Regions from separate parts of the Pseudomonas sp. GW821-FHT09A09 genome, predicted to be linked through region 3. Evidence: predicted binding sites of a transcription regulator. Region 3 holds the regulator's gene; each other region holds the start of a gene.
The links. The regulator FliA, encoded in region 3, starts transcription of late flagellar genes. The targets are predictions, from matches to a motif close to CTAAAGTTTNNNNNNNNNNNGCCGNTAA.
Positions count from the first base shown of each region.

Region 1 (3,607 bases), on a different contig from region 3:
AGCTGTGCAGGGCTTTCTCGATGCACTGGGCGGTTTTGCCGAACGCCTGCACGGTGGTTTCCGAGAACGGCCCGCCACCCTGATCGGCCACCATCAACATCACCACGCGGCCATTGCAGCTCAGGGAGCGCAGCAGCAAATGCTCGCCGGTGAACAGGCGACGCAGGATCGGCGGTAACAGCGCCGAAAACTGCGCATGGTTCTCGGGGTTGAGGCGTACCTGGGCGGATTTCTCCAGCAAGCGTTGCAGCAGCGTGCTGTTGACCACGTCCAGGCTCAGATTCGCGGCGTCTTTGGGCAAGCCGTCAGCCTGGTGCACTCGCAGCGTGCTCAGGGCGCGATCGGCCATGAACAGCAAGACCCGTTGCATGCCGCTGGCCACCAGGGCCTCTTTGGCGCAGGTGGTCAGGTGCATGGCGTTGGCAAAGCGGCTTGGCTCCACCAGCAATTCGGTGCAGCGCTTGCGCCACACCGCCAGGGACTCAGCCGTGGGTGGCGGCGCCGGCAGCAGGCCTCGATGGATCTTCTGCACATGCCACGGCCAGATCAGCGACAGCGCCGGGTGCCACAAGTCGGGCATCAGGGTTGCGCGGGCACTGGTCACCGCTTGCTGGTGAACCTGCTGCTGTACCTCGGCCAAAGGCTGTTGCAGGTACAGCGCGGTGAGGTATTGCCAGCGTTCGGTGTGCGGGCAGGTCCAGGATTCCTGGGCCGACATCGCCAGGCCATTGGCCAAAAGCACGGTGTTGGCCGGCTGATTCAGCCAGCGACGCAAATTGGGTTCGGCATCGAGCAGTTGCTGGTGGCGCAGCGGGTCATCTTCACGGGCGATGTGCAGGGCCTTGACCAGCAGGCGTTGCTCGGTCAGCAAGAGCGTATAGCCCTGGGAGACCCAGATCGGCAGGTGCCAGGTTTCGGTCAGGCCGACGCACAGGTCCAGGAGGCGCACACCGAACAATTCCTGCTCGACCTGGCGCGCGGACTGGCCCTTGTGGATCACCCGCAGTTCCCATTCTTCCAGGAGTTTGGGGTACGCCACGGCCATTGGCCACAACGGCGACAGGAACAACAGGCTGCCCCAGTGGATGTCTTGCCACAGCCGCGCCAGGCGGCTGGCGAACAGGCCGTTGGCTTGCTGTGATGCATGCTGGCTCACCAGCAGCAGTTGGCGCAGCGCCACGGGAATTTCGTTGGCCGGCACTGAAGGCAAGCGTGCCAGCAGCTCTTCGGCGCGCTTGAGACCGAGGCGGTTAAGCGCCACTTCAAGGTTTTCGGCCGGTTCCGCCAGGCTGCCGTGGGTATGGCTGTTGGCTTCGCGCATCACGCTGAGCACCAGCGCGGGGCTGTTCTGCATCAGTTCGGCAATGTCTCGCAATGAACTGCGGCTGTCGCGGATGGCTTTGCACACGCGCTCGTGGCTGGCCTGTGGGACGGGCAGCAGCACATCGTCCAGGCGCTTGATCCAAGCGGCGAGGGTGGTGGGTTTTGAACTTGGGACTGTCGTTTCATTAGCCATGATTGGGGCGCGATCATCACTTGCATTCAACACGCCCGGAACGGGCCGAATTGGCTTTTCGCCTTAACGGGCTATAGTCTGGCGCAGTTTTGCCGATAAGTAGAACAAGAGTTTTCGGCTACACCCAATATGTCCATGAACCCGACGGCGCAAGTACAGATCCCCTATGGCTAAAATTATCGGCATCATCGTCGTCATCGCAAGCGTGCTCGGTGGGTACGTCCTGTCCCACGGTAAAATTGCTGCACTGATCCAGCCTTTCGAAGTGCTGATTATCGGTGGTGCCGCGTTTGGTGCATTCCTGCAGGCCAACCCTGGCTACATGACCATGCACGTGATCAAGAAGTCGCTGGGCATGTTCAGCTCGCGCTTCTCCCACACCTTCTACCTGGATGTGCTGGGGCTGATCTACGAGATTCTCAACAAGAGCCGCCGCGAAGGCATGATGGCCATCGAAGCCGACATCGAAGATGCCGCAGCCAGCCCGATTTTCGCCAAGTACCCGGCCGTGCTCAAAGATGAGCGCATGACCGCCTACATCTGTGATTACCTGCGCATCATGTCCTCCGGCAACATGGCTCCCCATGAGCTGGAAGGCCTGTTCGACATGGAACTGTTCAGCCTCAAGGAAGAGCTGGAGCATCCCTCCCATGCGGTGACCGGCATTGCCGACGGCATGCCCGGTTTCGGTATCGTCGCGGCGGTACTGGGTATCGTGGTCACCATGGCGTCCCTGGGCGAAGGCGACCAAAAGGCTATCGGCATGCACGTAGGTGCGGCACTGGTGGGTACCTTCTTCGGTATTCTCGCGGCCTATGGTTTCTTCGGCCCGCTGGCCACCTCCCTGGCCCACGACGCCAAGGAAGAAGTGAACCTCTACGAAGCGATCAAGGCGTGCCTGGTGGCTTCGGCCTCTGGCATGCCGCCATCGCTGGCGGTGGAGTTCGGGCGCAAGGTGCTGTACCCGAAACACCGCCCAAGTTTTGCCGAGCTGGAACAAGCGGTTCGCGGTCGCTAAGTCATGGAAAACAACCAGCCGATAATCATCAAGCGCGTCAAGCGCTTCGCTGCGGGACACCATGGCGGCGCCTGGAAAATCGCCTTCGCCGACTTTGCGACGGCGATGATGGCGTTCTTCCTGGTGCTGTGGTTGATGTCTACCGCCACGCCTGAACAGAAAATCGCCATCGCCGGCTACTTCAAGGACCCGATTGGCTTCTCGGAAAGCGGTACGCCCTTTGTGATCGACCTGGGCGGCTCGCCACAGCTGGCGCCTGAGCGCACCATCAACCCCGAGGTCAAGACCGAGACGCCGCAGCAGAACATTCCTATCGAGCGCGAAACTGTCGAATCGATGGCGGAGCAGGTCGAGAAGGAACGCCTGGAATTGCTGCTGCAGGAGCTGCAGACCAAGGTCGAGGAAAATCCGCAACTGCTGAAGTTCAAGGACCAGATTTCTTTCGAAATCACGCCTGAAGGCTTGCGCATCCAGATCACAGACGCCGCCAACCGGCCGATGTTCGACTCCGGCAGCGCCCGCCTGAAGCCGTACTTTGAGGACATCCTGCTGGCCATGGCCGATACCATCAAGGCGGTGCCGAACAAGATCAGCATCAGCGGCCACACCGATGCCAAGCCGTATGCTGGCCAGGGCGATTTCGGTAACTGGGAGCTGTCGGCCAACCGTGCCAACGCCGCTCGCCGTGCGCTGGTGGCGGGCAGCTACCCCGACCCGCAAGTGGCGCGCGTGGTGGGCTTTGCGTCCTCGCAGCTGTTTGATCATGAAGACCCGTTCAACCCGGTCAACCGCAGGATCGACATCGTGGTGCTGACCAAAAAGGCCCAGCGTGCGATTGAAGGTGACCAACCGCCACCTGCGCCGACCCCAGGCGCCGGCGCCCCGGGCGAGGTTCCGGCCGACCCGAACGCGATCCCGCCAGGGCAGGAACCGTTGCCGGCCCATGAACTGCGTCAGAAGCTGAATCTTTTTGATGATGGTGGGGTGAAGGATCCTACGGTTCCCAAGGCAGGTTCCTAACCGTCTCTTTACTTGGCCTCAATGAAAACGCCCCGATTGATCGGGGCGTTTTC
Region 1 is NZ_JBWKPU010000018.1:95,364-98,970, reverse strand. Features, by position in the region: gene AC07OV_RS17490 (HDOD domain-containing protein) at 1-1,516, opposite strand, end outside; gene motA (flagellar motor stator protein MotA) at 1,683-2,534, shown strand; gene motB (flagellar motor protein MotB) at 2,538-3,554, shown strand.
Region 1: the regulator FliA is predicted to act here: its motif matches at 1,588-1,615, upstream of motA (flagellar motor stator protein MotA).

Region 2 (3,607 bases), on a different contig from region 3:
TCGCCAGCGCCGTTGTAGAGGTTCTGGTCGGCGCGGGTGAGCATTTCCTGGATAAAGTTCACCGACAGGTCGGCACCGACGATGCCCTGGAAGGTGCCGTCGATCATGATCGGTTCGATAAACGAGGCCAGCATCACCATGGCGTTGCCCACTTTATAAGGGGCAGGGTCGATGGCGCAGGGCTTCCTGGTTTCCTTGGAGCACAGGTAGTACTCACTGGCGCGCACGCCGGTGGAGAGGATGTTCTGGTCGTTGACGTCGGCCAGCTTGTCCAGGCCCAGGCTGCCATCGGCGTTGCGATACCACCAGGGCAGGAAGCGGCCGTCAGCGGCCATGCCGACGATGGGGCTGTTGATGTAGGCGGCGTCATTGTGGTCGATCGCGTTGGGTTCCCAGCCGATGTAGGCACCGAGGATTTTCGGGTTGCGCACCACGGTTTCATGCAGCAGGCCGATCAGCTGTTCGCGGCCGATCTGCAGGGCTGGCTCGCCCTTGGCGTCTTTCATGCCGAGCAGAGCGTTGGTGGTGGCCAGGCCCTTGGCAGTCACCAGGGGGGCTTCCAACTCACGCTGGATCAGCGTGGCCTGGGTTTGCGCCAGGGTGGTGAGGCGTTGCTCGATGATTTGCTCGAACTGCGCCTGGGTGCGTTCCTGCACCATCTCCTGGGTGCGTGCGCCGGCAAACAAGGCATAGAGCACCAGCACTGCGACCACACTCAGCACGATGGCCCCGGTCAGTGCCGCGACAGAAAACTGAATCGACTTGAATTTCATGAACGCTCCGGACGCAGGGGGAGATTGGCTGCTTTTTTGTATCGGCCACGGGGTCGGGAGGCTTAAGGCTTGTCCTACAAAATAGTGCGGGGTGTCGCAAATGAGACTTTCGCTGCCGCAGTGGGCGTGTGGGATGTATCCGAAATTCAGCGGTTACACGTCTGGTGTATCTGGCGCCGATACAATTGACCGCCTACGATACGCGGCATGTTTTCAGGGAGCGTGTTCATGAAGAAGTCTTGGGCGGTAAGTGGGTTGGTTACGGCGTTGCTCATGGCGGGTTGCCAGGCGGTCAACACCACCAGCGGCGGCGCGGTGGGTGTTGAGCGCAAGCAATATATGTACAGCATGTTGTCGAGCCAGGAAGTCGACCAGATGTACGCGCAGTCCTACCAAAAGACCTTGACCGAGGCCAGTGGCAAGGGCGTTGTCGACAAGACCAGTGCCAATGCCAAGCGCGTGCAGGCGATTGCCAAGCGTTTGATTGTCCAGGTGCCGGCTTTCCGCCCAGATGCAGCGCAATGGCAATGGGAAGTGAACCTGATCAAGAGTGACGAGATCAACGCCAACTGCGGGCCGGGCGGCAAGATTTTTGTCTATAGCGGGCTGATCGAAACGCTCAAGCTGACCGATGATGAGTTGGCGGCGGTAATGGGGCATGAAATCGCCCACGCCTTGCGCGAACACAGCCGTGAAGCCATGTCCAAGGCATACGGTATCGAGATGGCCAAGCAGGGGGCCGCCGCGATCTTTGGCCTGGGTCAGGACAGCATGGCGCTCGGTGATGCAGCCGTTCAGTACGGCATGACCTTGCCCAACAGTCGCGCCAATGAAAACGAAGCTGACTTGATTGGTTTGGAGTTGTCCGCTCGTGCCGGCTACAACCCGAACGCAGCGATTACGCTGTGGAACAAAATGGCCAAGGCTTCGGAGGGTGCGCCTCCTGAGTTCATGAGCACACACCCGGCTTCCGACAGCCGAATCGCGTCGTTGCAGGCCGCGATTCCAAAAGTGATGCCGCTGTATCAGCAGGCCAAAAAATCCTGATGCTCCAGGTTCGCTGATGATCCAAATGTGGGAGCTGGCTTGTCGGATCGCCGCACCGCTGCGATAGCATCGGCTCGGTTCATCTGCTAGACCGAGTTGCCTGCATCGCAGGCAAGCCAGCTCCCACATTGGATTGGGTTTACAGATCTAGATCCAGCCGCTGCTCTGCATGGCCTTGTACACCGCCACCACGGCCAGGATGAAGAACGCCGTGGCTGCCAGTCGACGAATCAAGGTCAATGGCAGTTTTTCCGCCGCGAAATTCCCCGCCAATACCACCGGCACGTTGGCAATCAGCATGCCCAGGGTGGTGCCGATGATCACCAGCCACAACTCCGGGTACTGCGCCGCCAGCATCACCGTGGCGATCTGCGTCTTGTCACCGATTTCCGCCAGGAAGAACGCAATCAGCGTGGTCAGGAACGGCCCGAATTTGCGCGTGGTGCTGGCTTCGTCGTCGTCGAGTTTGTCGGGCACCAGGGTCCACAGGGCCGTGGCGCAGAAACTCGCCGCGAGGATCCAATGCAACACCGCATCCGAGAAGAAGCTGCCGAACCAGGCTCCCACGGCACCGGCCGCCGCATGGTTGGCCAGGGTCGCGGCGACGATGCCGGCGATGATCGGCCAGGGCTTGCGAAAGCGTGCGGCAAGGATGAGCGCGAGCAGTTGCGTCTTGTCGCCGATTTCGGCCAAGGCAACGATTGCGGTAGGTACGAGTAATGAATCCAGCATCAGGTAGGTTTCCAGGGGCGGGTCGACACGGCTATGACACGTACAGCCTTCCCGCCCCGGGTAAGGTGTGCGTGTCATAGGTCTTGTCAAACCCCGGTCCGTCTGTGCGGACTCCTGGGTCGCATACGCCATGGTCTGCTGACCAAGTATGTTGACGTATGCCGGACGAGCGTGGCGCTCGTGGGAGACTACTCCCCTAGGACGGAGCGGATTCTGCCTAGGCAAAACCCATTCGGCAAGCCTTCTTTTTCAAACGCTTGTCAGCCGCGCTTGGCACGGTAAATGCGGAAACCATTGCCTTCGGCCTTGATTGCGCACACGCCCAGATGCTCTTCGATCAGGGGTTGGTACTTGAGGAAGCTGTTGGCAACCAGGCGAAGTTCGCCGCCTTTTGCCAGGTGTTTCGCCGCTTTTCGCAGCAGGTTTTCCGTGGCGAAATAATCCGTGTGCACCCCGACATGGAACGGCGGGTTGCTCAAAATCGCGTTCAAACCCATCGGCGCGGCGTCGATTCCGTCACCGGTCAGCACTTCGGCTTCCAGACCATTGGCAGCCAGCGTCAGGCGGCTGCTGGCGGCGGCGAAGGCATCCACGTCGAGCAGGGTCACGCTGTTGTGCGGGTAGCGACGTTTGACCGCAGCCCCCAGCACGCCGGCGCCGCAACCGAAGTCCAGCAGGTGGCCGCTGGGCAGCTTGTCCAAATGCTCCAACAGCAATTCGGTGCCGCGATCCAGGCGCCCGTGGCTGAACACGCCGGGCAGGCTGACCACTTTGAGGGGGCCTTCGGCCAGCGGCACGTCGAACACCTGGGCCAGGCTTTCCAGCTCCACCGCGTGCGGGGCATTGGCCACGGTGACTTGCCACAACTGGCAGTGCCGCGCGTTATCCAGCTTGCGCGGCTTGCCAAAGGGGATCATCTGTTTGGCGGCACTTTCGATGCCGGCCTTTTTCTCCCCCACCAGAAACAGCTCGGCACCGGGCAGGCGTGCGGCCACGGCGTTGAGCAGGTAGTCGGTGAGGTCCTTGGATTTGGGCAGGAAGATCACGGCGGCATC
Region 2 is NZ_JBWKPU010000011.1:52,318-55,924, reverse strand. Features, by position in the region: gene AC07OV_RS11885 (methyl-accepting chemotaxis protein) at 1-773, opposite strand, end outside; gene AC07OV_RS11880 (M48 family metallopeptidase) at 1,002-1,820, shown strand; gene AC07OV_RS11875 (TMEM165/GDT1 family protein) at 1,968-2,552, opposite strand; yybP-ykoY riboswitch at 2,641-2,762, opposite strand; gene AC07OV_RS11870 (methyltransferase) at 2,813-3,607, opposite strand, start outside.
Region 2: the regulator FliA is predicted to act here: its motif matches at 812-839, upstream of AC07OV_RS11885 (methyl-accepting chemotaxis protein).

Region 3 (3,607 bases):
AAGAATTACCTGGTGCTTGCAACCACCAGCCAGAAACAGGTTCTTACCGCTGCGTATCACAGCTACAAGCGCTGCGGCCTGGCCGGTTGCATCCTGACTAAACTCGATGAAACGGCGAGTCTGGGCGAGGTGTTGAGCCTGGCCATCAGCCACGAATTGCCGGTTGCCTACCTGACCGACGGGCCGCGGATCCCGGATGATCTGCATCTGCCGCGCCGTCATCAGTTGGTCAGCCGTGCAGTCAGCGTGCAAATGCAAGAAGAGCCTAGCGAGGAAGCGATGGCCGACATGTTCGCTGACCTTTACCACAACCCGGCAAAACGGGTCGGTTGAGGGCAGCATGAACACCGTGAAATGTATCTACATCGATGGTCTGCAAGCGTTTCACGCGGCCAAGCCATGTAGCCTGCGTCTAAGCAAGACAAGGTAAAGAAATAAAATGGGCAGCATGCATCCCGTACAGGTGATCGCGGTGACCGGCGGCAAAGGTGGCGTCGGGAAAACTAACGTGTCAGTGAATTTGTCCCTGGCCCTGGCAGAGCTTGGCCGTCGCGTCATGCTGCTGGATGCTGACCTGGGGTTGGCGAACGTCGACGTTCTGCTGGGGCTGACACCCAAACACACCCTCGCCGATGTGATCGAAGGCCGTTGTGAGCTGCGCGATGTGCTGCTCCAGGGCCCCGGTGGCATTCGGATCGTGCCGGCCGCCTCGGGCACCCAGAGCATGGTGCACCTGAGCCCGGCGCAGCATGCCGGCCTGATCCAGGCCTTCAGTGATATCGGCGACAACCTCGACGTGCTGGTGATCGACACCGCCGCCGGGATCGGCGAGTCCGTGGTCAGCTTCGTGCGCGCGGCGCAAGAAGTGCTGCTGGTGGTCTGCGATGAACCCACCTCGATCACCGACGCCTACGCCCTGATCAAACTGCTTAACCGTGACTACGGCATGAACCGCTTCCGCGTGCTGGCCAACATGGCCCAAAGCCCGCAGGAGGGGCGAAACCTGTTCGCCAAGTTGACCAAGGTCACGGATCGCTTCCTCGATGTCGCCTTACAATACGTCGGCGCAGTTCCTTATGACGAGTGTGTGCGCAAGGCCGTGCAAAAGCAGCGTGCGGTCTATGAAGCGTTCCCTCGTTCGAAGTGCGCACTGGCGTTCAAGGCCATTGCCCAGAAGGTCGATACCTGGCCGTTGCCCGCCAACCCGCGGGGGCATCTGGAGTTTTTCGTCGAGCGATTGGTGCATCAGACGAGCGCAGGACCCGTGCTATGACAGCGACTGGCTACAACGCGTACAAGAAGTCTGCCCGTGACAGCCAGGGCGAGTTGATCGAGCGCTACGCGCCGTTGGTCAAGCGTATCGCCTATCACCTGCTGGCACGCCTGCCGGCCAGCGTCCAGGTCGAAGACCTGATCCAGGCCGGCATGATCGGCCTGCTCGAAGTGTCGACCAAATACGACGCGAGCAAGGGTGCAAGTTTTGAGACGTATGCGGGTATCCGTATCCGTGGCGCGATGCTCGACGAAGTGCGCAAAGGCGATTGGGCACCGCGTTCGGTGCACCGCAATACGCGCATGGTCAGTGATGCAATTCGCGCAATTGAAGCAAAAACCGGTCGTGACGCTAAAGATCATGAAGTTGCGGCCGAACTCCAATTGAGTCTCGATGATTACTACGGGATTTTGAACGATACCTTGGGCAGCCGCCTGTTCAGTTTCGACGACCTGTTGCAGGACGGCGAACACGAAGGGCTGCACGAGGACGGCGCGAGTGCACATCTCGAGCCGTCGCGTGACCTGGAAGATGAACGCTTCCAGGGCGCGTTGGCGGACGCGATCGCCAATTTGCCGGAGCGTGAGCGACTGGTGTTGGCGCTGTACTACGACGAAGAGCTGAACCTCAAGGAAATCGGTGAGGTCCTGGGGGTCAGCGAGTCGCGTGTCAGCCAGCTGCATAGCCAGTGCGCAGCCCGCTTGCGGGGGCGATTGGGAGAGTGGCGAGCGCGCTGACAGGCAGTGTGGGGACACTGCAGACGCTACCGTGAAAGCCCACGCTTTCGCGGGTTCGTACCGTGGTGCCCTGGGCAGTCCTTTTTGTGTAACGCCTGTTGATTGAAATGGCGCGTCCAGGTGCTGGGCGCGTTTAAGACTGCTTGGAGGTCGAATTGGACAAGAACATGAAAATCCTCATCGTTGATGACTTCTCAACGATGCGGCGGATCATAAAAAACCTGTTGCGTGATCTTGGGTTCACAAACACGGTCGAGGCGGATGACGGCATTACGGCGATTCCGATCCTCAACAGCGGGAGCATCGACTTTCTGGTAACCGACTGGAACATGCCGGGCATGACCGGTATCGATTTGCTGCGCCACGTGCGTGCTGATGAAAAACTGCGCAGCCTGCCTGTGCTGATGGTGACCGCCGAAGCCAAGCGTGAGCAGATCATCGAAGCCGCCCAAGCCGGGGTAAACGGTTACGTGGTCAAGCCATTCACTGCGCTGGCCTTGAAAGAGAAGATCGAGAAAATCTTCGAACGCATCGGTCATTGATGCTGCCACGGGGGAGCTATGGAGCATAAAGAAACGTCACAGGGAGACTTCGAGTCGACCCTGAAAAAGCATGCTCACCAGTTGGTCGACAGCCTTGAAAAAGGCCAGTTTGGCGACGCGGTGCAGTTAATCCATGAGCTCAACCAGACCCGTGACCGCGGCCTGTACCAGGAAGTGGGCAAGCTCACGCGCGAGCTGCACAGTGCGATCGTCAATTTCCAGATTGACCCGCACATGCCCCAGGCCGAAGAGATTTCGCAAATCACCGATGCCACCGAACGCCTGTCCTACGTGGTCAGGCTGACTGAGGCGGCGGCCAACCGCACCATGGACCTGGTGGAGAACGCCACGCCCCTGGTCAATGGAATGGCCAATGAAGCCCAGGCCCTCAGCGTTGACTGGGGCCGCTTCATGCGTCGGGAAGTGGGCGCGGAAGAGTTTCGTGAATTGGCGCGTCGGGTCGACGGCTTTTTGTCGCGCAGCGAGCAGGAAAACCGCACGGTTTCCAGCAACCTCAACGACATTCTGCTGGCCCAGGATTACCAGGACCTCACCGGCCAGGTGATCAAGCGTGTGACCCAATTGGTCACCGAAGTGGAAAGCAACTTGCTCAAATTGGTGCTTATGGCAGGCCAGGTTGACCGCTTTGCCGGTATCGAACATGACCGCGCAGCGATCCTCTCGGAAAAAGATCCACAAAAACATCTCGCCAAGGGTGAAGGTCCGCAGATTCATGCCGATAAACGTGAAGACGTTGTATCGGGTCAGGATGATGTTGATGACCTGTTATCCAGTTTAGGCTTCTAAGGAGCACCCACATGAGCTTCGGCGCCGATGAAGAAATCCTTCAGGATTTCCTTGTAGAGGCCGGCGAAATTTTAGAGCAACTGTCCGAACAACTGGTCGAGCTGGAAAGCCGACCGGATGATGCGAACCTGCTCAATGCAATTTTTCGCGGTTTTCACACTGTAAAAGGGGGCGCCGGCTTCCTCCAGCTCCATGAGCTGGTGGAGTGCTGCCACATCGCCGAGAACGTGTTCGACATCCTGCGCAAG
Region 3 is NZ_JBWKPU010000035.1:10,695-14,301, forward strand. Features, by position in the region: gene flhF (flagellar biosynthesis GTPase FlhF) at 1-333, shown strand, start outside; gene fleN (flagellar synthesis regulator FleN) at 440-1,273, shown strand; gene fliA (RNA polymerase sigma factor FliA) at 1,270-2,010, shown strand; gene AC07OV_RS24650 (chemotaxis response regulator CheY) at 2,178-2,552, shown strand; gene AC07OV_RS24655 (protein phosphatase CheZ) at 2,571-3,359, shown strand; gene AC07OV_RS24660 (chemotaxis protein CheA) at 3,371-3,607, shown strand, end outside.